DNA from 2 places in the Bradyrhizobium amphicarpaeae genome. Region 1 is predicted to be linked to the other one. Evidence: riboswitches for the same ligand, from Rfam matches in the RefSeq annotation. Region 1 holds a riboswitch; the other holds the start of a gene.

Region 1 (4,602 bases):
CATCCGCCCTGTGCGCAAGATGCGAAAATTGCAGATCGGGATCGCGCTGCGCGGCCGATTTGAAACTCACCACGCCCGCGAACAGCCGGCCGTCGATCTCGGGCAGCACCACATGCATCGCGAGATCGCCGGGCGACAGGCCGCGCAACGACTCCGCCCAGTCTTCGCGCCGGGCCGACGAGAGCGCGACCTGGAACACGGGACATGACGCGGCGTCGAACGGCGTCGTTCCGTCATCGCCCAGGGCCGAGAACGCCGTCGCGTTGACGATCGCAGCCGGAGGATGTTGCGCGAGATGCGCCCGCAACCAATCCGCAACGCCCGGGGCCTTCAGCGAGGTGACGAACGCGCCGCAGGCGTCGAATCCCTCCTCACGCAGCGCTGCGATCAGCGCATCGACCGGACCGGTATCCGCGGCTGTGAGGTAGGAGCGATAGAACGTCACCAGCGCGCGCGGCCTGCCGTCGCCGCCCACCGGCGCAGCGATGACGCCGCGCGCGGGATCGTAAAAGCCCATCTCGGGCACGGTCGTCTCGCCGATGACAGGCCCGGCATAGAGGCCCGAAGCCAGCGCAAGCTGCGCAATCGCCGCTTGCGCGGCCACCGGGCCGCCGGTGTCGCAGAGCACCTTCAGCCGCCGCAGCGTCGAGACCGGCAGGGTCGAATACGCATCGAGCCTGACGTCGTCGCGGCCGTCGGCCGGCAGCACGGCCAGCACGATATTGCGATCCTTCGCGAGTTGCTGAAGAGCCGCGAGGCCGTACGCCCAATAGGACTCGCCGCCGATCAGCCGCACCAGAATGCCACGCGCCCGCGACAGTGTCCGCTCGACATAAGTGTCCACCGAAAGCGGATGACGCAGCTCAGCAAGGTTCGCAAGCCGCAGCGTCGGCAGGCTATCGCGGCCGCGCCGCCAACCGGCCGCGAACGCAGCGAGATCGGAATCCGAATACGAGAGCACCACGAGATCGGCCGGGTCCTGGCCGATGTCCCTTGGCGTCGCGGTCTCCTCGAGACCGCGGCTCTCGCGGAAAACGACGTGCATCAGACTCCCAATCCCGCCTTGATCGCGGCCTCGTCGATATCGCCGTGTTCGCCGATCACGACGAGCTTCGACTGCCTGATGCCCGCTCCCCATGGCTTGTCGAACTGGTGGCGCACGCGCTCGCCGACCGCCTGAAGCAGCAGCCTCATAGGCTTGCCCGCGACCGCGATATAACCCTTGGCGCGCAGCACGTTCTGCTCGCGCGCCAGCCGCTGAACGGATGCGACCAGCGCATCGACGTCGGTCACCTCGGGAAGATCGATCACCACCGAATTGAAATCATCATGCTCGTGTTCGTCTTCGCCATCATGATGCGAGGGACGCGCCGCGAGATCGTTCTCCGCGGCAGCGCCGAGGCCGAGGATGAGGCGCGCATCGATGGCGCCGTCGGTGACGGCCAGCATCGGCACGCGGCGCGGCATCTCGGCGGTGATCGCGGCCTTGGCGGCTTCGATGCCGGCGGCGCCCGCGAGATCGGCCTTGGTCAGCAGCACGATATCGGCGCAGGCGATCTGGTCCTCGAACACTTCCGACAGCGGCGTCTCGTGATCGAGACTTTCATCCGCCGCGCGTTGTGCTTCCACCGCAGCCGGATCGGGCGCGAAGCGGCCCGCCGCAACGGCTTCGGCATCGGCGAGCGCGATGACGCCGTCGACCGTGATGCGCGAGCGGATCTCCGGCCAGTCGAACGCCTTCAGCAGCGGCTTGGGCAGCGCCAGACCCGAGGTCTCGATCAGGATATGATCGGGCCGCACCGGCCGCGCCAGCAGTTTCTCCATGGTCGGAATGAAATCGTCGGCAACGGTGCAGCAGATGCAGCCATTGGCGAGCTCGATGATGTTCTCCTCCGGGCAGTTCGCGTCGGCGCAGGACTTCAGGATCTCGCCATCCACGCCCTCGCTGCCGAACTCGTTGACGAGCACCGCGAGCTTCTTGCCGTTGGCATTGCTGAGCAGATGCTGGATCAGCGTCGTCTTGCCGGAGCCGAGGAAACCGGTGACCACAGTCACCGGGACTTTTGCGAGCGAACTCATTCGGCGGCCTCCGGCACGACGGCAACAGGGGGAATGCGCGCAAGCGACTGCTTGCGGAAGATTTCGGGACGGCTGCGCCACGGCACGAGCCCGTCCGGTGCGGCGGCATAGGCGGCTGCGCCCGTGACCACGTCCTGCGCGTTCGTCTCGGACAGGCGGCCGTAGACATAGGACCAGCGGCCGGGCGCGCTGAGTGCGACCGAGCAGCCCTGGCTGCAGGCCGACAGGCATTCGACCGGAACCACATCGACGCCCTCGGGCACGCCGGCCTCGAGGATCGCGCCAAGCAGGCGCTTGCCGGGCGTGGTCTCGCCTTCGCCCGGCGTCTCGCCGGCGCGGCAGGTGATGCAAACGTGAAGTGTGACGGTCATCGCTCTTCCAGATTAAACGGCGGAGGCGATGAGGCGCACGGACCATTCTTCCGAAGGCCTGCTTCCCCGTCGCGGAACACCCCGTCCGCCGGTCCAAAACTCGTTGCGCTGGCAGGTCTCCCGGCTTGCGGAGCAGGGTTTCCCCTTCGATCCCCGCCTTCCCGATCCCAGGGGATCAGTGGCTTCGGGCATCTCTCCGGTCACGGTCGCGGGGGCGGCTGCATTTTGGACCAAAATCTTGCCGATTCGGACCCTATCGCATTCCCTCTTCGCCTGTCATAGGACAGGAACCAACGCCCGGCCACCATTTGCCGGTGGCCGCCACTTGTCAAGCCGAAGGACCGGGACCGATGACGCCTGAACCGGATACGAAAACGGTCGATGATAGCGACGTCAGGCACGCCACGAAAATGGCGAAGAAGAAGGCCGCCCGCGACAAGATCATGGCGACCAAGAGCGGCGAAAAGGGCCTGATCATCGTCCACACCGGCGCCGGCAAGGGCAAGTCCTCCTCGGCCTTCGGCATGATCGTTCGCTGCGTCGCCCATGGCTTCCCCTGCGCGGTCGTGCAGTTCATCAAGGGCGCCTGGGATACCGGCGAGCGGCGCCTGCTCACCGGCCATTTCGGCGATCTCTGCCAGTTCCACGCCATGGGCGAGGGATTCACCTGGGAGACGCAAGACCGCGCCCGCGACATCGCAGCCGCCCGCGCCGGCTGGGAGAAAGCCAAGGAGCTGATCCTCGACGAGAGCTTGCGCATGGTCGTGCTCGACGAGATCAACATCGCGCTGCGCTACGACTATCTCGACATCGCGGAAGTCGTCGAGTTCCTGACCACCTCGAAGCCCGAGATGACGCATGTCGTGCTCACCGGCCGCAACGCCAAGGACGAGTTGATCGAGATCGCCGATCTCGTCACCGAAATGACGCTGGTCAAGCACCCCTTCCGCTCCGGCATCAAGGCGCAGGCCGGCGTCGAGTTCTGAAGCCGATGAGATTGAATTCAAATGCTGCGCCGAGGGAAGTGTGCTCCCTCCCCCGCTTGCGGGGGAGGGCTGGGGAGAGGGTGTCTCCGCAATCGAGAACCCCCAAGAGGAGAAAGCCCTCACCCGCGCCTTCGGCGCGACCTCTCCCGCGAGCGGGAGAGGTGCACCAAGCGCGCAGCCGCTTGATTCAACCCAATCCCGTTCCGCATTAGAAGACGCCGATGGCACGCGCATTGATGATCCAGGGGGCCGGCTCGGACGTGGGCAAATCGCTCATTGTCGCCGGCCTCGCGAGGGCCTTCACGCGGCGCGGCCTGCGCGTGCTGCCTTTCAAGCCGCAGAACATGTCGAACAATGCAGCCGTCACCATCGATGGCGGTGAGATCGGCCGCGCCCAGGCGCTGCAGGCGCTGGCCGCCGGCGTCGAGCCGCACACCGACATGAACCCGGTGCTGCTCAAGCCCGAGACCGATGTCGGCGCGCAGGTGATCGTCCACGGAAAGCGCATCGCAACCGCGCGGGCGCGCGACTACGCGGCGATGAAGCCCTCGCTGATGGGCGCGGTGCTGGAAAGTTTCGAGCGGCTGAAGGCGCGATCTGATCTGGTGCTGGTCGAAGGCGCCGGCAGTCCGGCCGAGGTGAATCTACGCAAGTCCGACATCGCCAATATGGGCTTTGCGCGCAAGGCGGATGTTCCGGTCGTGCTGGTCGGCGACATCGACCGCGGCGGCGTCATCGCCCAACTGGTCGGCATCAAGACGGTGATCGACCCCGACGATGCCGCGATGATCCAGGGTTTTGTCATCAACAAGTTCCGCGGCGATCCCACGCTGTTCGACGACGGCTACAGGCTGATCGAAGAAAAGACGGCATGGCGCGGCCTCGGCGTGCTGCCCTGGTTTCCGCGCGCCGGCGAGTTGCCGGCCGAGGACGCGCTGGGGCTGAGCGATGCACGCAAGCCGGGCCAATGCAAGATCGCCTGCCTGGCGCTGTCACGGATCGCCAATTTCGACGACCTCGATCCGCTCAAGCTGGAGCCAGGCGTCGATCTCGTCATGGTGCGCCCGGGCCAAGCGATCCCGGGCGATGTACGCCTGGTGATCATCCCCGGCTCCAAATCTACCCGCGGCGATCTTGACTTCCTGCGCGCGCAAGGCTGGGACATC
Region 2 (4,602 bases), 1.1 Mb from region 1:
CCTTGCGTCGGGCCGGACCGACCAGGCGGACGATCTCGCAGACAGCGACGAGGCCGGCGAGCCAGACGGCGCAGGTCAGAGCGATGCTCGTCACGATGGCGCCGGTGAAGGCGCCCTCGCCGCCGAGGAACGGCGTCGCGGCGAGCAGCGCGAGCTCGTAAGTCCCATAGGCGACGACGAGCGTGATCGCCAGCATCAGCGGGGTGCGGCCCTGCGGCAGCAGGCCGAGCACCATCGACGAGGCGGCCGTCGACAGAAGCGCAGCCGCGCCGATGACAAAGCCCCAAACAATCGTGCTGGCGTCAACGGGATAATGCAGCACGCCGAAACCGATGGTCTGGTTGACGAGCCAGGCGCCGGTAACGACGAGCAGCGCCGGGCGCTGCGGCAGCATCGCCGCGGCAACGACCGCGAAAGCAGCGAACGGCGTGGCGCAGGTGAACGCAAAACTTGCAAGCGCGCATGACGCCGTCAGCAGCACAAAGCAGAATATCGGCGCAAGGCGCGGCGCGACCGGGTGAAGCCGGAAGCGATCGCCGCGTGACGGAAGGATGCCGAGAGCCATGGTTGAATCTCCTTCTTTCTCTCTTGGATGCTGGTCCATTTGGGAGCGCGTAACAGCCTTGGTGAAAAACAGACTTGCTGAAAAACAGACTTGGTGAAAAACAGACTTGGCGAAAATCAGCCTTGGCGAAAATCAGAACGTTGCGCCGGCCTTGAGCAGATAGGTGCGGCCCGGCAGCGGATAGGCGCTGAAGCGGCCGTCGGTGAAGGTGCTCGCGATGGCGTAGTCGTAGTAAAGCGCGTTCAGCACATTGTTGACGCTGAGGGACCAGAAGTAGCGTTCATATCGGCCGCCGAGCTTGAGATCGATGGTGCCGTTGGCGGGGATCGGCTTCTGGGTGCCCGCCTGGTCGTTGTCCATCCGCCGTTCGCTCCAGAACCGCGCGGTCGCGTCGAGCACCACATAGTCCTGCCAGACGTTCCAGGTCACGCCCGCACTCGCCGTGTAGCGCGACACCAGCGGCACGTCGTTGCCGGCCCAGATGCCTTCGCGGAAGACGGCACGGGTATAGGCCACGCCGGAGCGCAGCAGCAGGGCATCGTTGACGCGATAGGACAGGCTGGTCTCCGAGCCGTAGCGCCGGGTCGGATCGAGATTGGTGTTGTAGAACAGGACCGGACTGAAATGGACCTCGTTGGTGAGATCCATCAGGTAGAGACTGCTCTGCAGCTGCAACCCGCCGCCCTTGATGCGCAGCCCGCCCTCGATGTCCTGAGAGGTCTGGGTCTTGAGCTGGAAGGTTTGCGGAATTGAAGCGAAGGTCAAGGGATCGAACGAAGGCCCCGACGACAGCCGCTCGTCGACGTCCGGCGTGCGGAAGGCGCGCGCGGCGCGGCCGAACAGCGAGACCATGTCATTGAGGCGATGCTCGGCCCCGAGATGCAGCGCATATTGGGTCTCGCTGCTCGTCAGCGGCAGCGCGCCGATGTCGGCGTTGAACGGCGCGGCGGGGTCGAAATTGTCGCGTGCCGCAAGGCTGATGGTCTGCACCCGCGCGCCGTAGGAGACGTCGGTGGTGGGCGCTACACCCAAGGTGTGCTGGAAATAACCCGCGACCGTCTGCTGCCTGAGGTCGTAATTGTGCCAGGCGGCGAGCCCCTGCCCGGCGCCGCGGTTCTGCTCAAAGCTCGCATCGTAATAGTCGATGCCGGTCAGAAGCTGCGACGGCATGCCGAGCAGCAGGCTCTTCACGCTGAGCCGCGGCGTGATCGACCAATTCGTCAGATGGGAGCCGACATAGGTCGACGTGAAGAAGGCCGGAACCGGCGCCGGGCTGGAGAAGAACGCGCTCTGCTGCTTCTTGTCACGCACGCCGCCATCGACGATGAGATCGACGCCGTTGACCAGGGTCCTGGTGAAGCCGGCCGTTGCGCTGAAGCCTTGCTGGTTGGCGTAGTTGAATGGCGTGCTGGTCCCGCGCCTGTTGGTCGCGAGCTCGTCGAGACCGATCGAGGGATCGACGGTGCGGCCACCCGGCAGCCGCAGCTCCTGATTGTCGCCGGTGACGGTGAGAAACGCGGTCAGTCCGGGCGTGGTGTAGTTGAGATTACCGACGCCGTTCTGCTGTGAATAGCGGTTGTTGTCGCGGTAGCCGTCGGTCCTGACCGTATTGCCGTAAACCGAGGTCGACCACGGGCCGGAATTGAGCGAGGTCGAGACATTGCCGAGCCGGGTGTTGAACGAGCCGAAGCCGGCCTCGATGCGCGCGCTCACGGGCGGTCCGCCGACGCCATTTTTGGTGACGATGTTGATCACGCCGCCGACCGCATTGTCGCCGTAGAGCACCGCGCCGGAATTGCCGCGCGTGACCTCGATGCGCTCGATGGAATTGAGCGGGATGGTGGAGAGGTCCACCTGTGCCATGTCGACGTCGTTCAGCCGCCGGCCGTTGACCAGCACCAGTGTATTGGCGGTGGCGAAGGCGCCGAAGCCGCGCAGGTCCACGCCGGTCTTGGCAGCGATCGGGCCGCCATAGAACGTCGTGATCTGGGCGCCCGGCGTCTGCGTCGCAATGATCTCGGCAAGCGTCTGCGACGGCGAATGCGCGATATCCGCGGCCGTGATGACGGTCGTGGCGGCCCCGACGATGCCGCCGTTACCGGCGGCAGCCTCACCGCCGGTGCCGGATGAGCCGGCGCCATGTCGCGTCGGCGCGACATCCGCCGTCGCCCGGCGCCTGGTCGCCTCGCCGTCACCGGTTGCCCTTGCGCGCGTGCGGTTCTGATCGGAGGGCTGGGTCACTTCGATTGGTGGCAGCTGCTCGGCCAAGACCCGCTCGGCGAAGGCGGGAGACAGATCGAGCGAAGGCAAGGAAACCGATGCGAGCAGGCCGGCGGCAAGGCGCCTGGCGGCAGGAACGACACGGGACACGATGGCAACCTCGGTATGACGTCAGTGGCACGTCACAGCGAACGAGGTTTCACGGCAGAGCCATGGATTGCTCCGGTGAAGCCGATGTCTGTACTCCCCGACCGACATCTTCGCGTGTGACCACGGCTGACGGCAGGTCTCCTGGCTCGCGGGTCGTTACCTTGCGTCGCCTTCCCAGGACCGAGTTTCCCAGTGGCATGAGACGAAAGATTCACCGCTTACAGTTGCGGGGGCAGCCGCGGCGTTGAGACAAGTCCCGGCGATGGGACGTCCCGCACCACATTCCCTTTTGATCTCCGTGAGGAGAACCGTCGCCGGTCATTTAGGGGCCAACGCCTCGGCGAGTCAATCGACGGCTACGCCAAGGGACAGGTCTGCGTGGCCGGAAGCTCGCCGGGGGGAGCGGTTTCGTTCCGCTCGCTCTGCGCCGCTAGAGCCTGGCGGAGCGCGGTCTCCAGGTCCTGTTGCTGAAACGGCTTCTGCAGGATCGGAACGTGGCGGAAGTCCGCAAGCAAGCTCGCCGGACCGTAACCGGTGGCGAACACGTAAGGTATGCCGCGTTCGGCGATACAGCGCGCGACCTCGAAAGTCTGCCGCCCGTTGAGGTTGACGTCGAGGACCGCAACATCATACGAGAGCGCAGCCGCCTTCGCGAGCGCGTCATCGACGCGCGAGGCCATGCCCGCGATCTCGCAGCCGGCATCGACAAGGGAATCCTCGAGCAGCATCATCACAAGCGACTCGTCTTCCACGACGAAGACCCGCTGGCCAGCGAGATCGGTTTCAGGTTTCATGAGGGCCTCCCGGCAGCCATTGTTGCGATATCTAATCCGCCCAGGGTGGCGCGGATTTCATGCAGCTGCGCGCGAATGACGCAAACGACGCCTTCGGGCGCGAAGCGCAGATCGACGTCGGCGCCGCCGAATTCGTGCGACAGCCCTTGCTGAATCAGGCGGGTGCCGAACCCGCGCCGCGACGGCGGGACCACGGCGGGACCGCCCAGCTCGGTCCAGCACAACTCGAAACGATCATCGACCTTCCAGGCGAGGTCGACGGTTCCCGAGCCGTTCGACAGGGCGCCATGCTTGACGGCGTTGGTCGCAAGCTCGTGCAGCGCCATCGAGATGGCCAGTGCAGCCGAAGGCCGCATGCGCAGATCCGGCCCGCCGAAATTGAGCCTCGCACTCTCCGGCTCGGCATGCGCGGCGAGAGCCTCGGTCACGACCTCTCTCAGCTCCGCCGCCTCCCAATTTTCCCTGACCAGCACATCGTGTGCCTTCGACAAGGCGATCAATCGCGCATCGAACGCCCTGCGCCCCTCCGTCAGGCTCGATGCGTTGCGCAGGGTCTGGAGCGCGAACGACTGCACTGTCGTCAGCGTGTTCTTGACGCGGTGATTGAGCTCATTGACCAGCAGTTCGCGATGGCGCTCCTGGCGCTTGCGCTCGGTGATGTCGATGGCCGCACAAACCGCGCCCTGGAATACACCGGCGGCGTCGACGATCGGAGACGCCTGGAAGATCGCGGTGACCGAGGAGCCGTCATCGAAGCGGAGCTCGAGCTCCTCGCCGGCGACTTCCTCGCCGCGGGCCGCGCGGTGGAGCGGCAGTTCGGACGTTTCGACCGGGACGCGATCGCGAAGGACGCGGCAGGCCGGACGGTCGCCC

Evidence for each region. A riboswitch is a leader RNA that binds a small molecule or an ion and turns the genes downstream of it on or off. The one in region 1 is predicted to bind cobalamin.
Region 2: it holds a riboswitch for cobalamin, as region 1 does, so the genes downstream of both, CIT40_RS18065 (TonB-dependent receptor) here and CIT40_RS12525 (DUF1636 family protein) in region 1, are expected to answer to the same signal.

What each region holds. Positions count from the first base shown of each region.
Region 1 is NZ_CP029426.2:2,745,848-2,750,449, reverse strand. Features, by position in the region: gene cobN (cobaltochelatase subunit CobN) at 1-1,045, opposite strand, end outside; gene cobW (cobalamin biosynthesis protein CobW) at 1,045-2,079, opposite strand; gene CIT40_RS12525 (DUF1636 family protein) at 2,076-2,450, opposite strand; cobalamin riboswitch at 2,544-2,760, opposite strand; gene cobO (cob(I)yrinic acid a,c-diamide adenosyltransferase) at 2,801-3,436, shown strand; gene CIT40_RS12515 (cobyric acid synthase) at 3,658-4,602, shown strand, end outside.
Region 2 is NZ_CP029426.2:3,883,653-3,888,254, forward strand. Features, by position in the region: gene CIT40_RS18060 (hypothetical protein) at 1-565, opposite strand, end outside; gene CIT40_RS18065 (TonB-dependent receptor) at 698-2,935, opposite strand; cobalamin riboswitch at 3,050-3,263, opposite strand; gene CIT40_RS18070 (response regulator) at 3,292-3,729, opposite strand; gene CIT40_RS18075 (ATP-binding protein) at 3,726-4,602, opposite strand, start outside.